2 regions of the Streptomyces afghaniensis genome follow, and region 2 is predicted to be linked to the other one. Evidence: riboswitches for the same ligand, from Rfam matches in the RefSeq annotation. Region 2 holds a riboswitch; the other holds the start of a gene.
The links. Region 2 has a riboswitch for glycine ahead of gcvT (glycine cleavage system aminomethyltransferase GcvT). Riboswitches for the same ligand answer to the same signal wherever they lie in the genome.

Region 1: it holds a riboswitch for glycine, as region 2 does, so the genes downstream of both, gcvP (aminomethyl-transferring glycine dehydrogenase) here and gcvT (glycine cleavage system aminomethyltransferase GcvT) in region 2, are expected to answer to the same signal.

Annotation. Positions count from the first base shown of each region.
Region 1 is NZ_JBIRGJ010000005.1:9,663-14,072, reverse strand. Features, by position in the region: gene gcvP (aminomethyl-transferring glycine dehydrogenase) at 1-2,702, opposite strand, end outside; glycine riboswitch at 2,878-2,973, opposite strand; gene ACH4G3_RS18750 (PRC-barrel domain-containing protein) at 3,087-3,461, shown strand; gene ACH4G3_RS18745 (DNA polymerase IV) at 3,380-4,410, opposite strand, start outside.
Region 2 is NZ_JBIRGJ010000012.1:297,661-302,070, reverse strand. Features, by position in the region: gene glyA (serine hydroxymethyltransferase) at 1-1,079, opposite strand, end outside; gene gcvH (glycine cleavage system protein GcvH) at 1,094-1,471, opposite strand; gene gcvT (glycine cleavage system aminomethyltransferase GcvT) at 1,569-2,735, opposite strand; glycine riboswitch at 2,726-2,848, opposite strand; glycine riboswitch at 2,849-2,948, opposite strand; gene ACH4G3_RS39710 (AAA family ATPase) at 3,131-3,799, shown strand; gene ACH4G3_RS39705 (enhanced serine sensitivity protein SseB) at 3,867-4,410, shown strand, end outside.

The sequences.
Region 1 (4,410 bases), on a different contig from region 2:
GCCCCCCGCAGCGGGTTGTCGTCCGCGGGCCACTCGCCGGAGCCGACCTTCTCGATCTCCCCACGAATGGCGATCATCGCCTCGCAGAACCGGTCCAGCTCGGTCAGATCCTCCGACTCCGTCGGCTCGATCATCAGTGTCCCGGCCACCGGGAACGACATCGTCGGCGCGTGGAAGCCGTAGTCGATCAGCCGCTTGGCGACGTCGTCGACGCTCACCCCGGTCGCCTTGGTCAGCGGCCGCAGGTCGATGATGCACTCGTGCGCGACGAGCCCGCCGGGGCCGGTGTAGAGCACCGGGTAGTGCGGCTCCAGGCGCTTGGCGATGTAGTTGGCGCTGAGCACCGCCACCTGCGTGGCCCGCTTCAGCCCCTCGCCGCCCATGAGCCGGACGTACGCCCAGGAGATCGGCAGGATGCCGGCGGAACCCCACGGCGCCGCGGAGATGGGACCGACCCCCGTCTCCGGGCCCGCCTCGGGCTGGAGCGGGTGGTTCGGCAGGTACGGCGCGAGGTGCTCCCGCACCGCCACCGGACCGACGCCGGGACCGCCGCCGCCGTGCGGGATGCAGAAGGTCTTGTGCAGGTTCAGGTGCGAGACGTCACCGCCGAAGTGCCCCGGCTTGGCGAGCCCCACGAGCGCGTTGAGGTTGGCCCCGTCGACGTAGACCTGCCCGCCCGCCTCGTGCACCTGGGCGCAGATCTCGGAGACGTGCTCCTCGAACACGCCGTGCGTGGACGGGTACGTGATCATCAGCACCGACAGCTCGTCGCGGTACTGCTCGATCTTGGCCCGCAGATCCTCGACGTCGATCTCGCCGTCGTCGGCGGTCTTCACGACGACGACCTTCATGCCCGCCATCACCGCGCTCGCGGCGTTGGTCCCGTGCGCGGACGACGGGATCAGGCACACCGTGCGCTGCTCGTCCCCATTGGCCCGGTGGTACCCGCGTACGGCGAGCAGACCGGCCAGCTCGCCCTGCGACCCGGCGTTCGGCTGGAGGGACAACTTGTCGTACCCGGTGACCTCGGCGAGACGGTCCTCCAGCTCACGGATGAGCGTGAGGTAGCCCCCGGCCTGCTCGGCGGGCGCGAAGGGGTGCAGCTGCCCGAACTCGGGCCAGGTGACCGGCTCCATCTCCGTGGTCGCGTTGAGCTTCATGGTGCAGGAGCCCAGCGGGATCATGCCCCGGTCGAGGGCGTAGTCGCGGTCGGCCAGCCGGCGCAGGTAGCGCAGCATGGCCGTCTCGGAGCGGTGCTGGTGGAAGACGGGGTGCGCCAGGTACTCGTCGGTCCGCAGGAGAGCGTTCGGAAGACCGTCCTCGGTGGCCGCGTCCAGCGCCTCGATGACCCCCTCGACACCGAATGCGGCCCATACGGCACGCAGCTGGGCCCGCGTGGTGGTCTCGTCGCAGGCGATGGACACATGGTCGGCGTCGACGAGTCGCAGGTTGACCCCGTTCTCCCGCGCGGCGGCCACGACGTCGGCGGCCCGGCCCCGGACGCGCACGGTCAGCGTGTCGAAGTAGGACCCGTGCACGACCTCGACCCCGCCGTTGGCGAGCCCGGCGGCGAGCACCGTGGCGTACCGGTGGGTGCGCCGCGCGATGCCCTTGAGGCCCTCCGGCCCGTGGTAGACGGCGTACATGCCGGCCATGACGGCGAGCAGCACCTGGGCGGTGCAGATGTTGCTGGTGGCCTTCTCCCGGCGGATGTGCTGCTCACGCGTCTGGAGCGCCAGCCGGTACGCCTTGTTCCCGTCGGCGTCCACGGACACGCCGACGAGCCGCCCGGGCAGGCTGCGCGCCATCTTGTCCTTGACCGCCATGTAACCGGCGTGCGGACCGCCGAAGCCCATCGGCACACCGAAGCGCTGGGTCGTCCCGACGGCGATGTCCGCGCCGAGCTCACCGGGCGACTTCAGCAGCGTCAGCGCGAGCAGGTCGGCGGCGACGGTGACGAGCGCCCCGAGCTCGTGCGCCTGGTCGATGACCGGCTTGATGTCCCGTACGGCCCCGGAGGCGCCCGGGTACTGGATCAGCACGCCGTTGATCTCGCGCTCGGCGATCTGGGCGGGAATGCCCTCTGCGAGGTCGGCGACGACGACCTCGACGCCGGTCGGCTCGGCCCGGGTCTGGATCACGGCGATGGTCTGCGGCAGCGCGTCCGCGTCGACCAGGAACAGGCCCTTCTTGTTCTTGCCGAGACGCCGTGACAGCGCCATGGCCTCGGCCGCCGCGGTGCCCTCGTCGAGCAGGGAGGCACCGGAGGTCGGCAGTCCGGTGAGGTCGGCGACCATGGTCTGGAAGTTGAGCAGCGCCTCGAGCCGCCCCTGCGAGATCTCCGGCTGGTACGGCGTGTAGGCGGTGTACCAGGCGGGGTTCTCCATGACGTTGCGCATGATGACCGGCGGGGTGAACGTGCCGTAGTACCCGAGTCCGATCATGGAGCCGAGGACCTGGTTGCGGTCGGCGAGGGAGCGCAGCTCGGCGATCACCTCGGCCTCGCTGCGGGCGCCCGGCAGGTCCAGTGCCTCGGCGCTCTTGATCACGGCCGGGACCGCTGCGGCCGTGAGCTCGTCCAGCGAGCCGTAGCCGACCTGCGCGAGCATCTTGGCGCGGGCCTCGTGGTCGGGGCCGATGTGGCGCTGCTCGAAGGGAACTGCCTCTTCGAGCTCGGAGAGCGGAATGCGGTGGGCGGTCATTACGGAGGCCTCCTGGTCGACACGACCTTCGAGGGGCACCACGGCACGGGTACCCGGACGGCCTCCCCCTCTGTCATCTCGACCTGAGAGCTTCACCGGATCGCCCGAAGGCCTCCGGCTTTCACCGTCGGTGAGAGCGGAAGCCGTCGACACCCGCCCTGCTTTCCAGAGTGACCTCGTCCGTGCGGTACGTGAGCCTGAGAGATTCCGGGGAGGATTTGCTCCTTCGGCGCCTCCGATGATGTCTGGAGGACTCTCCCGCACGGGGTCAGCAGCCGCTGCCAGCGTACCAGCGCGGCCAACGCACGAACCTTCGAGTGGCCACCTCTGCGATTGTGCCGTTTTGTTGTGCTTACGGATGAGTTGCGACCATGTGGAGGGCCCGTGCGAACCGATATCGATCCGCGCAACCTGATCGGCCGCAAGGCGTTCGACCGCAACGGAACCAGGATCGGCACGATCGACGAGGTCTACCTCGACGACGCCACCGGCGAGCCGGAGTGGGCGGCGATACGGACCGGCCTGTTCAGCAGGGACGCGTTCGTCCCCCTGGAGCCCAGTGAACTGATCGACGGCGCCCTCCACGTGCCCTTCGACCGCGCCCTGATCAAGGACGCCCCCGACTTCGGCGTGGGCCGCCACCTCTCCCCGGAACAGGAACTCCAGCTCTACCACCACTACGGCCTCGACGTCGCCGCGCCTCCCCCGCTCCCGGACCGCGATTTCGGCAAGCTGGCGGGCACGGACGAGACGGCCTGAAGCCCACCGGCGCCGCCGGCCACTCCGCGAACTGCTGCGGGGTCGCCGGCCCGTACGCCCGCTTCCGGTCCCGTTAAGACCAGGGGCAATGGATCCGCCGGCTCCAGGTCCGGGTCGTCGACCCGGAAGGTCCGCACCCGCCCGGGCTCCGAGCCGGGCGTCTCGAACCGCACGGTGACCCGCCCCAGACCGCTGCCCTGCACCCACCCGTGCCCGAACACGGCGTGCCGTACGTCGTGCCCGGCGGGCCACCGCCGTTCGGCGAGCGCCGGCTGCTCCTCGGCCGGCGCCACGGCGTCCACCTCGACGGGCCCCTCCGCCTCCGTCCTTTCCCCCGCCGCCTGCGCGAAGAGATCCTCCTGCGTGTAGTCGGCGAGCCCGCTGACGCCCACCCCGAGCAGCCGCACACCGCCCGTCGTGTCGACCGAGTCCAGCAGTCTGGCCGCCGCCTCGCGGATCACCCCGGGATCGTCGGTCGGCCCGCGCAGCGTCTCGGAGCGGGTGAGCGTCGAGAAGTCGTACCGCCGCACCTTGAGCACGATGGTCCGCCCGGACAGCCCGGCCCCGCGCAGCCGCCGCACACACCGGTCGGCCAGTCGCTGCACCTCGAGACCGACCCGCACCCGGTCGTGGATGTCCACGTCGTAGGTGTCCTCGACCGACACCGACTTCGTCTCCCGCTCCGCCACGACAGGCCGGTCGTCCCGCGCCAGCGCCATGGCGTAGAGCCCGTGCCCGTGCGACTTTCCCAGCAGCCGGACCATCTCGTCCTCGCCCGCCTCGACGATCTCCTCGATCGTGGTGATCCCGGCCCGTCGCAGATGGTCGCCCGTCGCCGGCCCGACCCCCGGCAGCGTCCGCACCGACATCGGCCCGAGCATCGCCCGCTCGGACCCCGGCTCGATCACCACCAGTCCGTCCGGCTTGGCCTGCTCCGAGGCGATCTTCG
Region 2 (4,410 bases):
ACCATCGGCGGGCGCGGGTCGTCCGGGATCGCGTTCCGGTTGACCGTGATGCCCACCTCGTGGAGGCGGTCCTCGGCCTGCCGGCCGTCCAGCTCCGAGTGGCGCAGGTCGACCAGGACCAGGTGCACGTCCGTGCCGCCGGACAGGACGTCCACACCCACGGCCCGGACGTCGTCCTTCACCAGACGCTCGGCCAGGATGCGGGCACCCTCCAGCGTACGGCGCTGGCGCTCCTTGAAGTCCTCCGAGGCCGCGACCTTGAACGCGACCGCCTTGGCGGCGATCACGTGCTCCAGCGGACCGCCCTGCTGACCGGGGAAGACAGCGGAGTTGATCTTCTTGGCGAGTTCGGCCGTGGAGAGGATCACACCGCCGCGCGGGCCGCCCAGCGTCTTGTGGGTGGTCGTGGTGACCACGTGCGCGTGCGGCACCGGGTTCGGGTGCAGCCCCGCCGCGACGAGCCCGGCGAAGTGGGCCATGTCGACCATCAGGTACGCGCCGACCTCGTCCGCGATCCTGCGGAACTCCGCGAAGTCCAGCTGCCGCGGGTACGCCGACCAGCCGGCCACGATCAGCTTCGGCTTGGACTCCTTGGCGAGCCGCTCCACCTCGGCCATGTCGACCCGGCCGTCCTCGCCCACGTGGTAGGCGACGACGTCGTAGAGCTTGCCGGAGAAGTTGATCTTCATGCCGTGGGTCAGGTGCCCGCCGTGCGCGAGGTTCAGACCCATGATGGTGTCGCCCGGCTTGAGCAGCGCGAACATCGCGGCGGCGTTGGCCTGGGCGCCCGAGTGCGGCTGCACGTTCGCGTGCTCGGCGCCGAACAGCTCCTTGACGCGGTCGATCGCGATCTGCTCGACCACGTCGACGTGCTCGCAGCCGCCGTAGTAGCGGCGGCCCGGGTAGCCCTCGGCGTACTTGTTGGTCAGGACCGAGCCCTGCGCCTCCATGACCGCGACCGGAGCGAAGTTCTCCGAGGCGATCATCTCGAGCGTGGACTGCTGCCGGTGCAGCTCGGCGTCGACCGCGGCGGCCACGGCCGGGTCGAGCTCGTGCAGGGGGGTGTTCAGGACGGACATACGGCTACGACTCCTCAGCCGGCGGAGAACGCGGTGTACTCGTCGGCGGAGAGCAGGTCGCCCGGCTCCTCGGCGACCCGCACCTTGAACAGCCAGCCGCCCTCGAAGGGGGCCGAGTTCACCAGCGACGGGTCGTTCACGACGTCCTCGTTGACCTCGGTGACCTCACCGGAGACGGGGGAGTAGAGGTCGGACACCGACTTGGTCGACTCCAGTTCGCCGCAGGTCTCGCCCGCGGACACGGTGTCACCGACCTCGGGGAGCTGGACGAAGACCACGTCGCCGAGCGCGTTGGCCGCGTGCTCCGTGATGCCGACCGTCGAGACGCCGTCCTCGGCGGCCGACAGCCACTCGTGCTCCTTGCTGTAACGCAGCTGCTGGGGGTTGCTCATGGCCTGGATTCTCCTGTACGCGCGGGAGTGCTGATGAAGGGGACTGCTGGTGAGCGCGATGTGCCGGGGACCGCCGGTGCGGCCCGACGGCCAGTGTCTACTTCTGGCGCTTGTAGAACGGCAGCGCCACGACCTCGTACGGTTCGTGACTGCCCCGGATGTCCACGGCCACGCCGGGCGTGCCGGGGGCGGCGTGCGCAGCGTCGACGTAGGCCATCGCGATCGGCTTGCCGAGCGTGGGGGAGGGGGCGCCGGAGGTGACCTCGCCGATCACCTCGCCGCCGGCGACCACCGCGTACCCGGCGCGCGGGACCCGGCGGCCCTCGGCGACGAGTCCGACGAGGACGCGCGGCTCGTGGTTCGCGTCCTCCGCGGCCTCACGCAGGGCCGCGCGGCCCACGAAGTCGCCCTCCTTGTCGAACTTCACGACCCGCCCGAGCCCGGCATCGAAGGGCGTCAGCTCCCGCGAGAGCTCGTGCCCGTACAGCGGCATGCCCGCCTCCAGGCGCAGCGTGTCGCGGCAGGACAGCCCACACGGGACCAGCCCGGCACCCTCGCCCGCCTTGGTCAGCGCCTGCCACAGTTCGACCGCGTGCTCCGGCTTCACGAACAGCTCGAAGCCGTCCTCGCCGGTGTAGCCGGTGCGGGCGATCAGGGCCGGGACGCCCGCGACCGTGCCGGGCAGCCCGGCGTAGTACTTCAGCCCGTCGAGGTCGGCGTCGGTGAGGGACTTCAGGATCCCCGGCGACTCCGGGCCCTGTACGGCGATCAGCGCGTAGGCGTCCCGGTCGTCGCGCACCTCGGCGTCGAAGCCGGCGGCGCGCTCGGTCAGCGCGTCCAGGACCACCTGGGCGTTGGAGGCGTTGGCGACGACCATGTACTCGGTCTCGGCGAGCCGGTAGACGATCAGGTCGTCGAGGATGCCGCCGTCGGCCCGGCAGATCATGGTGTAGCGGGCGCGGCCCGGCTTCACGCCGCCGATGTTGCCCACCAGGGCGAAGTCGAGCAGGGCGGCGGCCTGCGGACCGCTGACGGTGATCTCGCCCATGTGCGAGAGGTCGAAGAGCCCGGCCTTCGTGCGCACGGCGTTGTGCTCGTCGCGCTCGGAGCCGTAGCGCAGGGGCATGTCCCAGCCGGCGAAGTCGGTCATCGTCGCGCCGAGCGAACGATGCAGGGCATCGAGCGCGGTGTGACGGAGTTCTCCTGTACTGCTCACAGTCGGTCGTCTCCCAGGGCAATGACGGGCGAGGTCGTTCCTCCCCATCTGTCATCGGAACCTGAGAGGTTCGCCATGACCACACGGGACACGGCTTGCACCTTGGGTGGAGCCGCACCCGTCGTCTCGACGACAGGAAACGGCCCGCTTTTCAGATGTGCCTCGCCCGCGCGGTAACGGGGCCTGAGAGATTCAAGGGAGGGACTTGCTCCTTCGGCGCCCCAGCGTCAGCGGTGCTGGGGACTCTCCCGCGCGGATTCAAACGGCCGGTATGCAGTTGGCGCGCACATCATTGCACGCATCGTCGCGCGGCGGCAGGGGCACCACCTGTAGCAGGGCTGTTGCGGGAAGAGGACTAAAACCAGAGACATCGGGCATTACCTTCTCTTTACACTCGGCGGGGATGGGACTGAAGTACCTGGCCCCAGGGGAGGACGATCACGGTGAACAGGACCACCGCGTACGCCACGACATCGGGCGTCGCGCTGCCCGGGCAGCCGGCCGCTCCGGCACGGGCGGCCTGCGGCCCGCTGCCGGTGCCGGTCGTCCGCGATCTGCGCGAGCGCGAGGGCCGAGGCCCGCACGCGCTGCTCTTCGGCCCCCGCGACCTCGTCGTGGTCACGGGCCTGCCCGGCAGTGGCAAGTCCACGCTGATGCGGCGCACCGTGCCCGGCCGGCGCATCGACTCCCAGGACACCCGCGACCGCTGGGACAGCCGCATGCCGCGCTTCCTGCCGTACGGGGTCTACCGCCCGCTCGTCCGCCTCGCCCACTACGCCGGGCTGCGCCGCGCCCTGCGCGGCGGCGAGGGCGTCGTCGTGCACGACTGCGGCACCCAGGCCTGGGTCCGCCGCTGGCTGGCCCGCGAGGCCCGCCGCCGGGGCGGCACCCTGCATCTGCTCATGCTCGACGTCACGCCCGAGGAGGCCCTGGCCGGCCAGCGCGACCGCGGCCGGGGGGTCTCGCGGTACGCGTTCCTGCGCCACCGCGCGGCGGCCAACCGCCTGCTGCGCTCCGTGGAGCGGGGCGAACTGCCCGCGGGCTGCGGCTCGGCGATCCTCGTCGACCGGGACGCGGCGGGCACCCTGCGCCGGATCGGCTTCACGGGCTGACCGCCGAGGGCCGATGAGCCGCTAGCCTTTTGAGCCACAGCAGTGGTTCCAGGCAGGCGGTAGGCAGATGGACTTCCCGGCGGACTTCTCCGCGGACTTCCCGGCGCACACGCAGACCCACCCGCACGGCGGATGGCCCGGCAACGAACTGGAGGAGGTGCTCTCGGCCTCCCTCGGCGCCGGGCCGTCGGCCGGCGGGCGGATCGTCGAGGTGCTCGGCCGGAGTTTCGTCTGGATCCCCCTGCCGAACGGCGGCGGCCCGCAGAGCGGTCCCCTCGACCTGCCCGGCATCGAGATCGAGGGCCAGGCGTACGTCCCGGTGTTCAGCTCCGAGGAGCAGTTCCGCCAGGTCGTCGGCTCCCACATGTCGTACACGATCGCGCCCGCCGTGGAGTTCGCCCGCGGCCTGCCCCCGCACGCCGGGATAGCCGTCAACCCGGGCGGTGTGGTCGGCATCCCGCTCCCGCCGCCCGCCGTGGCCGAGCTGTGCCGGGCCGGCCGGACCCCCTTGGACGGCCCCGCGAGCGGCGGCCGGGTCCGCCTCTTCGAGCCCGACTGGCAGGACGACCCGGTGGACTTCCTCGCCGCCGCCTCCGCCGAGTTCGAGGCCG